2 regions of the Micromonospora sp. NPDC003776 genome follow, and region 1 is predicted to be linked to the other one. Evidence: riboswitches for the same ligand, from Rfam matches in the RefSeq annotation. Region 1 holds a riboswitch; the other holds the start of a gene.
The links. A riboswitch is a leader RNA that binds a small molecule or an ion and turns the genes downstream of it on or off. The one in region 1 is predicted to bind cyclic di-AMP.

Region 1 (9,947 bases):
GCGCGCGGTGGGGCTCGCCGACCGGGCCGGGGATCCAGTGGCCACCCTCTCCGGCGGGCAGCAGCAGCGCACCCTGATCGCCCGGGCCCTGGCCGGCCAGCCGGAGCTGCTGGTGCTGGACGAGCCGACCGCCGGGGTGGACGCGGCCAGCCAGGAGGCGTTCGCCGCGGCACTGGACGGCTTCCTCGCCGGCGGCGGCACGGTGCTGCTGGTGGCCCACGAACTCGGCCCGCTGCGCCCCCTGATCAGCCGGGCGGTCGTCGTCCACCAGGGCGGCGTCTGCCACGACGGTCCGGTGCCCGAGCCGGCCGGCCACCACGCCGACCCGGATCACGAACACGTGCACCCGCACTGCGACGAGGAGCCCGCCGGGCTGTGGAGGAGCATCTGACATGGACCTCTTCCAGTACGACTTCATGCTCCGCGCGCTGGTCGGCGCGCTGGTCATCGGGCTGGCCGCCCCGGCGCTCGGCATCTACCTGGTGCAGCGGCGGATGGCGCTGATCGGCGACGGTATCGGGCACGTGGCGCTCACCGGCGTCGGCGCCGGACTGCTGCTCAACCGCTCCCCCGTGCTGGTGGCGGTGCTCGCGGCCGCGCTCGGCGCGATCGCCATCGAGCTGGTCCGCGCGCGCGGGCGTACCTCCGGCGACCTGGCCCTGGCGCTGCTCTTCTACGGCGGCATCGCCGGTGGCGTGATGCTGGTCGGGCTCTCCCACGCCAGCAGCGCGTCGCTCAACTCGTACCTCTTCGGGTCGCTGACCACGACCTCGACGGCCGACCTGACCACCATCCTGGTGCTCGGCGTGGCGATCCTGGTGACCATGCTGGCGCTGCGCCCGGCGCTCTTCGCGGTCTGCCACGACGAGGAGTACGCGCGGGTCTCCGGCCTGCCGGTCCGGGCGCTCAACCTGCTGCTCGCGGTGGCCACCGCGGTGACGGTGACCATCGCCATGCGGGCCGTCGGGGTGCTGCTGATCAGCGCCCTGATGGTGGTGCCGGTGGCGACCGCGCAGCAGGTGACCCCCGGTGTGCAGCGCCGCCACGGCCGAGCCGACCGCGCCGCAGCGCTCGTGCCCGAGCACCAGCACCAGCGGCACCGCGAGCTGGCCGACCACGAACTCGATGGAGCCGAGCACCGCCCGGTCCAGCACGTGCGCGCCGGTGCGGATCACGCAGATCGACCCGAAGGTCTGGTCGAAGATCGCCTCCAGCGGGACCCGCGAGTCGATGCAGCCCAGCACCACGGCGTACGGCTGCTGGTCACCGGAGGCGACCGCCGCGGCGGCGGTGACGTCGTGGCCGTGCACCGGTTGACCGCTGACGAAGCGGCGGTTGCCGGCCAGCAGCTCGGCGAGGGCGGCTCGCGGGCTCCGGGCGGCGCGGGTGGGACGGGACGGCGGCATCCTTCCAGCGTGGTCACCGATCCGACCGCCCGGAGCCGGGTTGCGAATCTTCTCACCGCCATGGTTGGCGTGTTGTCATGACGGGTAGCCGGTTGTTACCGCCGGGTTACGCCGGTGAGCAGACACCGGCCGGCCCGGGGGAGGTTCACGATGCCGGAGCACCTGGAGGTACGGCTTCCCGACGGCGTACGCCTGCACGTCGAGGCCACCGGACCGGCCGACGCCGAGGTCACCGCGATCCTGCTGCACGGCTGGACGCTGGACGGGCGCAGTTGGCACCGCCAGCTCGCCGACCTGCGGAGCCGGTTCGGCGACCGGGTCCGGGTGGTGGCCTACGACGCCCGGGGCCACGGCCGGTCCAGCTGCATGGCCCTGCGTACCGCCACCCTGGCCCAGCTCGGCGACGACCTGGCCGCGGTGCTGGACGAGATCGCCCCGGCCGGGCGGATCGTGCTGGTCGGGCACTCCATGGGCGGGATGACGGTGATGGAGTACGCGCACCGCCACCCCGGACACTTCGCCGCCCGTACCGCCGGGCTGGTCTTCGTCTCGACCACCGCCGAGGGGCACACCCACACGGCGTACGGGCTCTCGCCACGGATCGCCCGGCTGATCCGGCTCGCCGAGACCACCGGCGCCGGGGTGCTGGCCCGGTGCGGCGCCTGGCGGCCGCCGCGGGCGCTGCTGCGGGCGTTGCGGCCGAGCATCCGCTGGATGCTCTTCGGCGACCACTGCGACCCGGCGGACATCCGGCTGGTCACCTCGGCGGTGGCGCACGCCTCGCTCCGCTCGATCGGCGGGTTCCGCGCCTCGATCGGCGCCCAGCACCGGCTGGACACCCTGGCGGCGCTCGGCGACCTGCCGGCCGCCGCGCTGGTCGGCGACCGGGACCGGCTCACGCCGCCGCCCTGCGCCGAGTCGATCGCCGCGGCGCTGCCCACCACCGAGCTGACCGTCTGCCCGGGCGCCGGGCACATGCTCATGATGGAACGCCCCGACCAGGTGAACGCGGCCCTCGCCGCGGTGGTCGAGCGGGTGCTGGCCGGCCCGGACAGCTGCCGGGGCCGGGCGACGGCGCGACCGGCGGCCGCCTGATCCGGTGGCGGCCGGCGGCGTGGGGCAGGTCACCGGCCGCCCCCGGCACCCCGTCCCCGCACCTTTGCTCTGCTTCAGTCCACGCAACACTGAGAGCGCTTCACCGTTGCGTCCGCTGAAGCAGAGCAAAGGCGGGTGGAGAGGTGTGTCGACCTCGGGAGGCGGCTGGTGAGCGTGGCTGAACGGCCGGGCTGCCAGGCCGCCGCCAGGCAGGACAAGGCGTGGGAACGGCCGGATAACGGGCAACCGGCACGGGGTGAACGCCGGGTGGCGGCATGGCCCCGACAGGGGCCGGGACGCCGGCCCCGTACCCTCTATCAGCCCGCCGTGCCCGCCACGTGACCATCAGGAGCCCCCGCGTTGAGCGACCAGACCACCCTGGACCGGGAGATCGCCGTCGAGCAGCGGCACCTCGACCGGGTGTACGCCCGGCTCGCGGAGCTGCGTCGCGCCGCCGCCGAGGCCGAGCGGGAGGGCTACCGGCTGGCCCGGGTGGGCAACTTCGGCGCGCTGGTGGAGCGGGACGCGATGGTCTTCCACGCCGCCCAACGCCGGCACGTGCTGGACGCCGAGCACGAGGGGCTGGTCTTCGGCCGGCTCGACCTGCGGACCGGGCAGGTGTTGCACGTGGGCCGGCTCGGGGTGCGCGGGGAGGACGCCGAGACGTTGGTGGTGGACTGGCGGGCGCCCGCCGCCGCCGCGTTCTACCAGGCCACCCCGGCCGAGCCGATGGGCGTGGTACGCCGGCGCACGATCCAGTCATCGGCCGAGAAGGTGACCCGGATCGAGGACGACCTGCTGGACCCGGAGGCCGCGCCGCCGGACCTGGCGGTGGTCGGCGACGGGGCGCTGCTGGCCACCCTGTCCCGGGCGACCGGGCGGGGCATGCGGGACATCGTCGCCACCATCCAGCGCGAGCAGGACGAGGCGATCCGCTCCCCCGGCAACGGGGTCACGATCGTCTCCGGCGGCCCGGGCACCGGCAAGACGGCGGTGGCCCTGCACCGCGCCGCGTACCTGCTCTACTCGGACCGGTCCCGGTACGCGGGCGGCGGCATCCTGGTGGTCGGCCCGTCCGGGGTGTTCGTCGAGTACATCGCCTCGGTGCTGCCCTCCCTCGGCGAGGAGACCGCGACCCTGCACTCGCTCGGCTCGCTCTTCCCCGGCGTGTCGGCGACCCGCACCGATCCGCCCGAGGTGGCGGCGGTGAAGGGTTCGCTACGGATGCGCCGGGTGCTGGAGCGCGCGGTCCGGGACGCGGTGCCGGACGCCCCGACCGAGCTGCGCCTGCTCTACCGGGGTGAGCTGCTCCGGCTGGAGCGGGCCGAGCTGGACGCGATCCGGGACCAGGCGCTGCCCCGCGGGGCGCGGCGCAACGAGGTGCGCCGGGCGGGCTTCGACGCCGTCCTCGCGGCGTTGTACGCGCAGGCCCGGACGCTGCGGGTGGGCCGGCTGCCGGAGCAGCCCGCCTTCGAGGACGAGATCATCGAGCGCCCGGAGTTCCGGGAGTTCCTGAAGGCGTGGTGGCCGCGGCTGCACCCCCGGCACGTGCTCGGCTGGCTGGCCCGCCCCGATCGGCTGCGCCGGTACGCCGACGGGGTGCTGTCCGGGGCGGAGATCCGGCTGCTGACCGAGGCGTACCGGAGCCTGGACGGCGAGGGGCCGACCATCGCCGACGTGGCGCTGCTGGACGAGTTGGACGCGCTGCTGGGCAAGCCGGTCCAGCGACGGCGGCCGAAGCGCGACCCGTTCCAGCTCGCCGGGGGCGTCCGCGAGCTGAGCACGTACGCCGACCGGCAGCGGGCCGCCCGGGCGGCCGCCCGGGAGCGGCCGGAGGACTACCGCGACTACGCCCACGTGGTGGTCGACGAGTCCCAGGACGTGTCGCCGATGCAGTGGCGGATGATCGGCCGGCGGGGCCGGCTGGCCTCCTGGACGGTGGTCGGCGACCCGGCGCAGACCGCCTGGACCGGCGACCCGCAGGAGCTGACCCGGGCCCGCGACCAGGCGCTGGGACGCCGCCGCCGGTACCGCTACGAGCTGACCACCAACTACCGGAACTCGGCGGAGATCTTCGCCGTGGCGGCGGCGGAGATCCGCCGGCTCTACCCGGACCTGCCGCTGCCCACCGCGGTCCGCTCCACCGGTGTCGAGCCGGTCGAGCTGGCGGTGCCCGCCGCCGAGCTGGCCCCGGCCACCGTGGCGGCGGTCCGCGCCCTGCTGGCCGAGGTCGAGGGCACGGTCGGCGTGATCACCCCGGTGCCCCGCCGGGACGAGGTGGCCGGCTGGCTCGGCGAGCTGGGCGGCAGCCGGCTCCAGGTGGTGACCAGCCTCCAGGCCAAGGGCATGGAGTACGACGGGGTGGCGCTGGTCGCGCCGAGCGAGATCCGGGCCGACCCGGGCTCCGGGGTCCGGACGCTCTACGTGGCGCTCTCCCGGGCCACCCAGCGCCTCACCACGCTCGACGTTCATTTGCACACATAGCGATGTGAGCATAGATTGAGTCGGGCCGGGGCGACGGACGAGAGGGTGTGGGCGTGGGCGCGGGTCATGACCACAGCGGTGCGGTGACCAACGCCGCACAGCGCCACCGTGGTCGACTCTGGGCCGCGTTCGGCCTGCTCACCGCCCTGATGGTGGTGGAGGCGGTGGCCGCGTTCGGCACCGGCTCGCTGGCCCTGCTCTCCGACGCCGGGCACATGTTCACCGACGTGCTCGGCATCGGGATGGCCCTCGCGGCGATCAGCGCCACCCGCCGGGCCGACACCGACCCGCAGCGCACCTTCGGGCTCTACCGGCTGGAGGTGCTGGCCGCCCTGGCCAACGCGGTGCTGCTCGGCGTGGTCGCGGTCTACGTGCTGGTCGAGGCGGTCCGCCGGTTCGGCGAGCCGCCGGAGGTCCTCGCCGGGCCGATGCTCGCCGTCGCGGTGCTCGGCCTGCTCGCCAACCTCGCCGCCTTCGCGCTGCTGCGCGCCGGGGCGGAGGAGAGCATCAACCTGCGCGGGGCGTACCTGGAGGTGCTCGGCGACCTGCTCGGCTCGCTCGGCGTGATCGGCGCCGCCCTGGTCATCGCGGTGACCGACTGGTGGTGGGCGGACCCGCTGGTCGCGGTCGCGATCGGGCTGTTCATCCTGCCGCGCACCTGGCGGCTCGGCCGGGCCGCGGTACGGATCCTGGTGCAGGCCGCTCCCGAGCATCTCCAGGTGACCGCGGTGCACGACCGGCTGGCCGCGGTGCCCGGCGTCGCCGAGGTGCACGACCTGCACGTGTGGACCCTCACCTCCGGCATGGAGGTGGCCTCGGCGCACCTGACCACGGCCCCCGGCGCCGAGGTCGGCGACGTGCTCGCCGCGGCCCGGGCGGCGCTGCGGGAGGACTTCCACATCGATCACGCCACGTTGCAGATCGAACCCGGAGCGTCCGCCGGCGCCTGCGGTCCGGTCGAGTGGTAATTAGGACAATCTTAAATTCAAGTGGTTATTGTGCACTTATGCCGGTTTTGACGCCGGCCGGCCGACCCCGGACGCGGGCCGGCTCGGCGGACCGCCGGTAGGCTCGGTCGCGGCCTCCGCCGGGCGGCGCCCATCGGCGCCCGGGGGCGGCCGTCGCCTAATCGCCGGAGCCCGGCGAGCCGGGGAACCACGTACCTGGGGTGCATCCGCGTCAGCGGTAGGGATCTTCCGTCCCGAACCCGTCAGCTAACCCGGTCGGCGGTTGACGGAAGGACACCTGAATGCCATCAGTGGCACCTGTACGACGGACGGCCGCCCGGTTGGCGGCCCTGCTCGTCGCGACGCTCGCCCTCGGCGTCGCGGCCCTGCCGGTCTCCCCCGCCTCGGCGGCTTCCCCGACCGGCCTGCTCGCCGCCGCGCCCGGCGACGACGAGGGCGGCACGGCGGCCCTGCGCGCCCAGCTCGACGCGGCCAGCAAGGGCTGGCTGGACGCGCGGACCGCGCTGAACCGCTCGGTCACCCGGCAGAAGCAGCTCGCCGCCCAGCTCACCACCATCAACGCCGAGCTGGGCAGCCGCGACGCCAAGGTCGGCGAGATCGCGGCGGTGGCGTACCGCAGCGGCCGGCTCGGCACCGCCTCGGCGCTGCTCGGCAGCACCAGCCCGGAGGGCTTCCTCGACCGGGCCGCCGCGCTGTCGCAGGTCGCCGCCAACGAGGACCGGGCGCTTCGCGAGCTGCTCGACACCCGGGACCAGGCCACCCGTACCCAGGCCGCGCTGAACGCCGAGATCCAGGAGCAGCGCAAGCAGGTCGCGGTGATGGCCAAGCGCAAGCAGCAGGCCGAGCAGGCGCTGGAGGTGGCCAACAAGCGGGCGGCCACCTCGGACGGCAGCGGCACCCGGGGCACCTCCACCGCGAACGCCACCCCGGCGAAGCGCAACCCCGACGGCTCCTGGCCGCCGGAGTCGTGCAGCGTCAACGACCCGACGCCCGCCGACGGCTGCATCACCCCGCGCACGCTGCACGCCCTCCAGCAGGCCAAGGCCGCCGGGTTCACCCGGTACGTCTCCTGCTACCGACCCAGCGGGTCGGGTGAGCACCCGAAGGGGCGGGCCTGCGACTTCGCCGCCCAGAAGGACGGCTTCGGCGGCGTGGCCACCGGCGGCGACAAGACGTACGGCAACAACCTCGCGGCGTACTTCATCCGCAACTCGGACGCGCTCGCCGTGCTCTACGTGATCTGGTACAAGCAGATCTGGCTGCCCAGCAGCGGGTGGAAGGCGTACAGCGGCGGCAACGGCGACCCGTCCAGCGACCACACCAACCACGTGCACCTGTCGGTCTACTGAGCCCGGGGTGGCCCGCCACCGGCGGGCCACCCTACGTCCGCCGACGTACGCCGGATGTCGTTCCCGGCCCCACGACGCCGCCGGCTGCTCCGCGCAGGATCGGCAGCATGAGCCGACTCTCCCCGCCCGCGCGCAAGACCCTGCTGACCCTGCACCTGGTCACCTCGCTGGGCTGGCTCGGCGTGGACCTGGTGCTGCTCACGCTGGGCATCGCCGGGCTGCGCGGGGCCGACCCGGAGGTGGTCTACCCGACCGCGGGTCTGCTGGTGACCTGGCTGTTCGCGCCGCTGAGCGTGGCGGTGTGGCTGGTCGGGGTGGCCAGCGCGCTGCTCACTCCCTGGGGCCTGCTGCGCTGGCGCTGGGTGCTGGTCAAGTTCGGCATCACCACCGTCATGCTCGGGCTGGTGCTCCTGCTGCTGACCCCCCGGATCCGGCACCTCGGCGAGCTGGGCGCGGCGGCCGACGCCCACCTGCGGGTGGACCTGGTGGTCGCGCCGAGCGTCTCCACCACGCTGCTGCTGATCGCCACCGTGCTGTCCACGTACAAGCCGTGGGGGCGGCTGCGGCGGGCGGCCGTGCCGGCGGGCCGGCGGGCGGTGCCGGCCGGCCGGGGCGGCTGAGGCTGTCAGACGGCGCGCCCCTGCTCCAGCCTGGCGCCGAGCCGGCTGGCCAGCCCGAGGTGGGCGGCGCGGGCCTGCCGGAAGGCGTACCCGAACAGGGGCGCCGGGGCGGACAGCGTGATCTCCACGTCGATCCGCACCACGCCGTCGGGCTCGTCGCGCAGCCGGGTGTGGTTGCGCACCGTGGTGGCCGGCTGCTGCCGGGCCACCGTCACCACCTCGTCCTCGTTCGCGATCAGCACGTCCGCCTGGTAGGTGACCGGGAAGTGCAGCGGGCCCAGCTCCAGCCGGTCGGTGATCGCGTAGCTGGCCAAGGCGCCGGGTCGCGGCGGCAGCTCGCGCACCCGGACGATCAGCGGATGCAGCTCGCCCTGCCGGGACAGGTCGCTGAGCAGGGCGGACGCTTCCGCCCGGGTGCAGCGGGCCTGCACGGTGTAGCTGAAGCTGTCGCTGCTGAGCAACCCCGGACTCCCCTCGCGGTCGACGGTTCGCACGATAGTCCCGTACCGGGGCCGGCGTGGCAACGGCCGAAGGTCCCTGACCCTCCGGCATGACCCGGGACCGGCCGGGAATCCCGGCACGCCGGGGACCGCGCGACGAGGAGGCCGGGCATGCAGGGGTACGCCGGATGAGCGCGCACGTGATGGTCTTCGCCCCGACGCCCCGGCTCACGGTCACCGTCGACCAGCCGGCCGACCACCCCGAGCTGCACCTGCATCCCGGCGGGCAGGGGGTGTGGCAGGCCCGGATGATCCTCTCCCTCGGCGTGCCGGTGACGCTCTGCACCAGCCTCGGCGGCGAGATCGGCCAGGTGCTGGAGCCGCTGCTGGTCAGCGAGGGGGTCCAGCTCCGGGTGGTGGTCCGCGACTCCGGCGGCAGCGGCGGGTACGTGCACGACCGGCGGGACGGCAGCCGCCGGGAGATCGTGGACGTGACCGGCCACCCGCTGAGCCGGCACGAGCTGGACGAGCTCTACAACCTCACCCTCGGCGAGGGCCTGCAGGCCCCGGTCAGCGTGCTGAGCGGGCCGAGCCATCCCGAGCTGGTGCCGGCCGACCTCTACCGGCGGTTCGCCGCCGACCTGGGCGCCAACGGCAGCCGGGTGGTGGTGGACCTGTGCGGCGCGCACCTCGACGCCGTGCTGGCCAGCGGCGTCTTCTTCCTCAAGGTCAGCCACGAGGAGCTGATCGCCGACGGGCGGGCCCGGGGCGACGACGAGCAGGAACTCACCCGGGCGATGTACGACCTGCACGCCGCCGGCGCGGAGAGCGTGGTGGTGAGCCGGGCGGACCAGCCGGCCCTGGCCCTGGTCGACGGGGAGGTCTTCGAGGTGGAGATGCCGAAGCTGGAGGCGGCCGACCCGCGCGGCGCGGGCGACTCGATGACGGCCGGGGTGGCCGCGGTGGTGGCCCTGGGCGGGGACGTGCGGACCGCGATCCGCACCGGTGCGGCGGCCGGCGCGCTCAACGTGACCCGGCACGGACTGGGCACCGGCCGGCTGGACTCGATCAGCGGGCTGGTGGAGCGGGTCCGGCTGGTGCCGGCCGGCACCCGGCCACAGGAGCGGACCACCCCGGAAGAGCTGGCCGAACGGGCGGCCGAACGATGACGGTGCGGGTCCTGGTGACCAACGACGACGGCATCGCGGCGCCCGGCATCGGCGCGCTGGCGAAGGCGGCCGTCGACCGGGGGCTGGACGTGGTGGTCGCCGCGCCGCTGGAGGAGGCGAGCGGCACCAGCGCCGCGATGACCGCGGTGGAGCGCAACGGGCACGTCGTGGTCCGCGACCACCCGCTGCCGGAGCTGCCCGGGGTGCCCGCGTACGGGGTGGGCGGCTCACCCGGTTTCATCGCGCTGATCGCGGTGCACGGCGCGTTCGGGCCGCCGCCGTCGGTGGTGCTCTCCGGGATCAACCGGGGCGCCAACGCGGGCCGGGCGGTGCTGCACTCCGGCACCGTGGGCGCCGCGTTCACCGCCGCCGCGAACGGCTGCCGGGCGATGGCGGTGTCGCTGGACGTGCTCTCC
Region 2 (6,875 bases), on a different contig from region 1:
ACGCGCCCACCGGCTGCACGTTCTCATGCTTCACGTACACGGTGGCGCCGGCTACGGCGTCCAGCGCCGGATACGACCACATCGGCGTCGCGGGCAACTGCCCGGCCAGGAGGTCCTGCGCGGCGAGGACGTCAGCGAAGGTCAGCAGGTTTTCCACCCGCTCATCGTCCCGGCCCGCCCTTCCATCGGTCTAATGCCAATCCTCGGCGGGTTCTATCGATCCGGTTGATATGTTTGCGCCGTGCTCGACGTGACCCGGCTGCGGGTGCTCGCCGCGGTCGCCCGGTGCGGTTCGGTCACCGCGGCCGCCCGCACCCTCGGGTACGCCCAGGCGTCGGTGAGCCACCACATCGCTCGGCTCGAGGCGGAAACCGGCAGCCAACTCCTGCAGCGCGCCGGCCGCGGTATCCGGCTCACCGAAGCCGGCCGGATGCTGGCCCAACGGGCGGACGAGATCCTCGGGCGGCTCGACGCGGCCGAAGCCGACCTCGCCGCGTACACGGGGCTGCGCGCCGGCCGGGTCCGGTTGGCCGCCTTCCCGTCCGCGCTCGGCACGTTCGTGCCGCAGGCCGCCGCCGCCTTCGTCGCCGAGCACCCCGACATCGAACTGCGCTTCACCGAAGCCGAACCGCCCGACGCGGTCCGCCTGCTGCGCGCCGGCGAGGTCGACGTCGCCGTGCTGTTCGCCTACCCCGACACGCCCGACGACCCCGGGCTGCGCCGCATCCGCCTGCTGACCGAGCCGATCTACCTGGTCACGCCCCTGGACATGCCCGGTGACCGGTTGTCCGACCACGCCGCTCGGCGCTGGATCACCGGCTGCGAACGGTGCCGGGCCCATCTGGTGCACAGCTGCGCCGAAGCCGGTTTCCGGCCCGACATCGCCTTCACCACCGACGACTACCTCGCCGTCCAGGCGCTCGTCGCCGCCGGCCTCGGGGTCACCACCCTGCCCGGGCTGGCCCTGGCCGCGCAACGACACAGCCGGGTACGAGCAGTGCGGCTACCCGGCCCGGGCCGGCGGATCGACGCCGCCGTGTACGGGCAGCCGCCCGACCCACCCGCCACCGCCACCCTCCTGACCCACCTGACCGAAGCGGCCCGGAACGCACGGACCTGAACCCGGCTGCCAACGCTCGCGCAGCGGGCGCTTCCCGGCCCGGGAGGGTTTGGTGGTCCCGCCGGCGGGAAGCTTGCGGATTTGCGACAACAGCGAAAGGAAGCCGCATGACGTCGACCAGCCTGCCCGGCGGCACGTTCCGCATGGGGGAACTGACGGTCACCCGGATGGGGTACGGCGCGATGCAGTTGGCCGGCCCGCACGTCTTCGGCCCGCCGGCCGACCGGGACGCCGCCGTCGCCGTGCTGCGCGAGGCCGTCGAGCTGGGCATCAACCACATCGACACGGCCGACTTCTACGGCCCGTACGTCACCAACGAGATCATCCGGGAGGCGCTGTATCCCTATCCGGAGGATCTGCACATCGTGACCAAGGTCGGGGCGCTGCGGGACGCCGAGGGTAACTGGCCGCAGGCCCTCGCCCCGGAGCAGCTGCGCCAGGCCGTGCACGACAACCTGACTCGCCTCGGCCTCGACGTGCTCGACGTGGTGAACCTGCGCGTCGGCGGGTTCGACCGGCCCACCCCCGGATCCATCGAGGAGCCGTTCACGGTTCTGGCCGAGCTGCAGCAGCAGGGGCTGATCAAACATCTCGGGCTCAGCACGGTCAACGCCGATCAGATCGCCGAGGCGCAGTCCATCGGTTCGGTCGTGTGCGTGCAGAACTTCTACAACATCGCCAACCGGGACGACGATCCCCTCGTCGACTCGCTTGCGGCGCTGGGCATCGCCTACGTGCCCTACTTCCCGCTCGGCGGTTTCTCTCCGCTGCAGTCCGAAGAGCTGAACGCCGTCGCCGCCCGCCTCGGCGCCACTCCACTGGCGGTCGCGCTGGCGTGGCTGCTGCACCGGTCCCCGAACATCCTGCTCATCCCCGGCACCTCGTCCGTGGCGCACCTGCGCGAGAACGTAGCCGCCGCCGGACTGGCCCTGCCCGACGACGCGCTGAGCGAACTGAACAGCATCGACTGACCGGCTCGGCCGCGGCGAGCGCCGCTGTTGGGCACGTTCGCCGCTGCTCGGCTCCGACGGGAGCCGGGTTTCAGGGCCGGCGGGTGGGGTATGGCCGGCCATGCGTACGGCACTTCTGAACAAGCTGGAGCAGGCCTCCGCGCTGGACCGGGTGGGCGACCGGCTACAGCCCAGGGTGTGGTCGCTGCTGCGACCGCAACGGGTCAAGGATGCGCTGCACGGCGTGTGGCTGGGCCATCCGCTGCACCCGGCGCTGGTGCAGGTCCCGATGGGCGCGTGGATGAGCAGCGCCGTCCTCGACCTGATGCCGGGGCGGACGCGAGGGCAGGAGCACGCCGCTGCGACCCTCGTCGCGGTCGGCACGGCAAGCGCGCTGCCGGCCGCGCTGACCGGCGTCAACGACTGGTCGTGGCTCTGGCAGGAGGAACGCCGGGTCGGCCTGGTGCATGCTGCCACCAACACCCTGGCGGTGGCTCTCTACGCGAGCTCGCTCGCCGCACGCCTGCGCGGGCGGCACGGGCTCGGCCGCATCCTCGGTCTGTTCGGCCTGGCGACGGTGAGCGCGGGCGGTTATCTCGGCGGCCACCTCGTCTACAAGCAGACCGCGCAGGTCAACCAGGGCGCCCCGGACATGCACCGGGTCGAGTACGGGTGGCGCCGGGTGGCGGAGGTCGACTCCCTGCCCGAGGCCCAGTTGCTGGCCCGGCAGGTCGACAACGTGCCCGTCGTGGTCTACCGCGACGGCACCGACATCACCGTCCTGCTCGACCGCTGCGCCCACCAGAGCGGGCCGCTCGGGCAGGGCAAGGTGATCCAGGTCGACGGGCAACCCTGCGTCGTCTGCCCATGGCACGGCAGCACTTTCCAGTTGAAGGACGGAGAGGTGGTGCACGGCCCGGCGAGCACTGACCAGCAGGTGCTACCCACGCGGGTGACCGACGGCGTTCTGGAGGCCAGGCTGCCCTGACCGCCGGGGGAGGGGCGGCCACCGGTCAGCCGGGTCGGCGGGCGCCGCTGTACGGCATGTTCGCCAGCTGGGCCATGCGCACCACGTCCCCGGTGTGCGGGGCGTGGACGATCAGCCCGTTGCCGACGTAGATGCCCACGTGATGGTGGTCGGAGTAGAAGAAGACCAGGTCACCCGTACGAAGGTTGGCCTTGCTCACCGCCACGCCCGAGGTCCACTGGTCACCGGTGAAGTGGGCCAGGTGCACCCCGGCGGCGGCCCACGCGTACTGGGTCAGGCCGGAGCAGTCGAACGTGTCCGGGCCGTCGGCCGCCCACACGTACGGTTTGCCGATCTGCTTGCACGCCGTCTTCGCCGCGACGCCGCCGCTGCCGGTGATGGCGACGGCGGGACACTGCCCGCCGATGAACAGCGAACTGGTCGACGTGATCGGTGAGGTGCCGCTGGACGTGGTGGCCGACTTCGCGGCTGCGGCTCTGGCCGCCGCGGCCTCCGCCGCCGCCTTGGCCGCGTCCGCGGCGGCGATCTTCTTGCGCAGCGCGTCCAGCCGCGTGATCTCGGCGTCGATGGTCTTCTTGCGCGCCGCCAGTTGGGCCTGCTGGCGCTGCTGGATCGCGATCAGCGCGTCGATCTTCTCCTTGTCGGCGTGGTAGCTCGCCTGCTGGGTCGACAGGTGACTGATCTGTCGCTGCTCCGAATGGGCCACCTGATTCACCAGCGCGAGCTGGTCCCCCAGCTCGGTCGGCGGCGAGCCGGGGGTCAGCAGGGCGTTGAAGGTGGAAAGCGAGTTCTCCCGCTTGTAGTAGCCCGACACGATCTGCGTGACCCGGGTCCGGCTGACCTCCACCGACCTGCCCAGCGGCTCCAGCTGCCGGCTCAGTTCGGCCGATCTCCGCTGGTTTGCCGTCAGGTCGGTGCGGACCTTGTTGTACTGCTCGATGACGGGTTCGAGCTTCTCGAACGCCGCTTCGATCTGCTGCTGCACCTGCGCGGCCGACGGTGCGGCGTGGGCCTGGGCGGCCGGCGCGACGGCCACCATGGTGGCCGCGGCGACGGCGAGGATTCTGGCGAGCAGACGCGATCCGGCGGCCCGGGTGCGTACGCGTGGCAACGGCTGCGGCTCCTTCCATTCGAGGCCGACGCATCGCTGCGCCGACCTCGACCGCCTGCCGAGTTAGCTGACGGGTTCGGGCGTGGAAGGCGCCCTACCGCTGACGCGGATTCACCCCGGAAACGGTGGTTCCCCGGCTCGCCGTTGACGCCGACGGCGTCCGGTGATTCGGCGGTGGCCGCCCCGGGGACTCCAGGTGGAGACCGACGTCCGGAACGGACGCTGACCAACACTAGTGAGGACGGCCCGAAGAAATCAACGAGCCGATAATGCCAATTCACTGTGCGGTCGAATGGGCACATCGGGTGCCGGAAATGATGTCCACGTAAGACTCCGCTAATCGAATTCTCAACCGTTCCTAATATTGATCGTCAAACTGCGCGTGCTACTCCAGCCGGCGGCGGCCCATCGACGGCGGCTCCCGGCCGGCGAGCAGCCACCCGGCGATGGTGGCGAGCACCGGCAGCCCGACGACCGTCGCGGCCAGGTGCCCGACCGGCACGTCGGCGAGCGCCCCAAGGTCGCGGTGCAGCACGCTCACCAACCCGGCGTACGCGCCGACCAGCCCGAGCACGGCCCCGAGCAGTGCGAGCGCCCCCGCCGTCGTGGCGGTCAGGGTGCGCCGTACCCGCCGGGGCGCTCCGGTGGCGGCGAGGGTGCGCAGGTCGCCGGCGGCCTCGCCGCGGATGAGGCCGACGGTCATCGCGAGGATGCCGAGGGCGAGCAGCGCGCCGGCGGCGACGGCCCCGGTCCTCAGCGATGTGAGCGTGGCCCGCTCGTGGCGGGACTCGATGGTGAGGCCGGCGCTCACGGCCAAGTTCTGCGCGGTGGTCAGCTCCTGCGTGGTGAGCGGGTGGTCCGCGTCGAGGAGCCAGCCGACCCGCGCGGGCTGCCAGCCGTGGCGCGCCATCATGTGCGCGGTGACCAGCGAGTTCGGCATCGAGGAGTACCGGGGGTTCGGCAGCGCCTGGGTCTTCGGGTAGACGCGGCGTTCGGGGATGTTCACCAGTTCGAGGGCGCCGGTGCGGACGGTGAGCACATCGGTGTCGGCGGCGACCGCCGCGGGGTCCAGGTGGTTGCGCCCGAGCAGTTGCGGGGTGGCCACGTAAAGGGGGTACGACGCCATCTGCTGCCCGTCGGCGACCGGGGTGCCGATCTCGACGGCCGGATGCCCGGGTTGGCCGCCGTTCTGGCCCGGTTCGGTGTCCGCCGCGACCACCGCCATGTCCAGCGGGGTCACGGCGGGCGCGCCGAGGTTGCCGGCGATCGTGTCCAGCTGGGCCTGCAGGCCGGCCAGTTCCGCCGGGGTGCGTACCGGGATCACCGGGGCGGGGCGGCCGATGCGGACCAGCAGCTGGTTGTCGGCCAGGTTGCCCAGCCCGGCGGCCTGCCTGGCCTGGTGTTCGGCGGCGGCGGACCCGGCGACGACCGCCACGGAGATGCCCAGCGCGAGACTGATCGCGGCGAGCGCCGCGCCGGCCCGGGCCTGGTAGCGGACCAGGTCGGTCAACGCCAGCCGGACCGCCACCGGCAGCCTGCCGCGCGCCGCGGCCAGCAGCCGGATCGCCGCCGGGCCGAGCAGGAGCACCCCGACGGCCGTGGCGACGGTGCCCGCGCAGAGCAGCACCGGGTTCTTCCCGCCGGACAGCACCAGGCAGGTGACGCCGGCGGCGAGCAGGAGCGCGGCGACCATCGCGGTGCGCCGGGCCGGTCGGGGCCGCGGCGGCCGCGCCGACAGTGCGCTCATGATCGGCGTACGGGCGATGGCCCGCGCCGGCCACCACGCGGCGGCGGTGGCGGTCGCCACGGCCAGCACCATCTCCGCGCCGATCGTCGTCCACGGCAGGTCGAACCGGTCGATGCGGTGCCCGGCGGCCGTCTCCACCCGTCCGGCCACAGCCAGCCAGGCGGCGACGCCGATGGTGGTGCCGAGCACGGCCGCGACCGCGCCGACGACGGCGCCGTTGGCCAGCAGCACCAGCCGCAGGTGCCGGCGGGTGGCGCCCATCGCGGCGAGCATGCCGAGCTGCCGCAGCCGGCGTTGCGCCGCCACGACGAACCCGGCCGCCGCGACCAGCGACACCAGCAGCAGCCCGACGGTGGCCAGCGCCAGGGTGACGGCGGCGACCACCGTACGGCTCGTGCCGGGCCGCGACTCGCGCATCAGCGGACCGTCGATGGTGTTGCGGAACGCCTCCAGCGAATCCGTGGTCCCACCGACGAGAACGGTGACGGTCTGCGGCGGGTCGGCGGACGCCGGGTCCACGAGGGCGAACTCGTCGGTCAGGTCCTTGGGGTTCTCCACCACCCCGACGACCAGCCGGTCGTGACCGTCGAAGTGCAGCCGCCGGCCGAGCCCGGTCCGCAGCGTCCGCGCCACCGCGTCGGTGACGGCGATCTCGCCGGCGCCGGCCGGCAACCGGCCCTGCCGCACCGCCAGCATCGACGCGCCGTACGCGCCGCGCGGGTCCTGCGCCCGCACGTCGACCGGGTCGAACAGGCCGGGCACCTCCACGTACCGGTGGCCGATCGCGTCGATGGTGCCGAACCAGTTCCGGGCGGCGGCGAGCCGGGACTGCAGCTGGGCCGGGTCGCCGCCCTCGAACTGCAGGAGGTGGTCGGCGCGTCCGAACCGCGCGTCGCTCGTGGAGGCCATGTTGTAGGTCGCCGAGACGGCGAACGTGGCCCCGATGACGGCGACGGTGA

Region 2: linked by a shared signal. The riboswitch ahead of ACWEVO_RS03665 (C40 family peptidase) and the one ahead of ACWEVO_RS11390 (coiled-coil domain-containing protein) in region 1 are both predicted to bind cyclic di-AMP.

What each region holds. Positions count from the first base shown of each region.
Region 1 is NZ_JBSGJR010000096.1:5,383-15,329, forward strand. It holds gene ACWEVO_RS11360 (metal ABC transporter ATP-binding protein) at 1-391, shown strand, start outside; partial or broken gene ACWEVO_RS11365 (metal ABC transporter permease) at 393-1,031, shown strand; partial or broken gene ACWEVO_RS11370 (carbonic anhydrase) at 1,026-1,406, opposite strand; gene ACWEVO_RS11375 (alpha/beta fold hydrolase) at 1,557-2,501, shown strand; gene ACWEVO_RS11380 (HelD family protein) at 2,862-4,985, shown strand; gene ACWEVO_RS11385 (cation diffusion facilitator family transporter) at 5,039-5,953, shown strand; cyclic di-AMP (ydaO/yuaA leader) riboswitch at 6,098-6,229, shown strand; gene ACWEVO_RS11390 (coiled-coil domain-containing protein) at 6,235-7,302, shown strand; gene ACWEVO_RS11395 (hypothetical protein) at 7,410-7,922, shown strand; gene ACWEVO_RS11400 (SRPBCC family protein) at 7,928-8,416, opposite strand; gene ACWEVO_RS11405 (1-phosphofructokinase family hexose kinase) at 8,551-9,531, shown strand; partial or broken gene surE (5'/3'-nucleotidase SurE) at 9,528-9,947, shown strand, end outside.
Region 2 is NZ_JBSGJR010000020.1:7,268-14,142, forward strand. It holds gene ACWEVO_RS03645 (threonine ammonia-lyase) at 1-157, opposite strand, end outside; gene ACWEVO_RS03650 (LysR family transcriptional regulator) at 242-1,120, shown strand; gene ACWEVO_RS03655 (aldo/keto reductase family oxidoreductase) at 1,228-2,091, shown strand; gene ACWEVO_RS03660 (Rieske 2Fe-2S domain-containing protein) at 2,192-3,058, shown strand; gene ACWEVO_RS03665 (C40 family peptidase) at 3,084-4,169, opposite strand; cyclic di-AMP (ydaO/yuaA leader) riboswitch at 4,207-4,338, opposite strand; gene ACWEVO_RS03670 (FtsX-like permease family protein) at 4,555-6,875, opposite strand, start outside.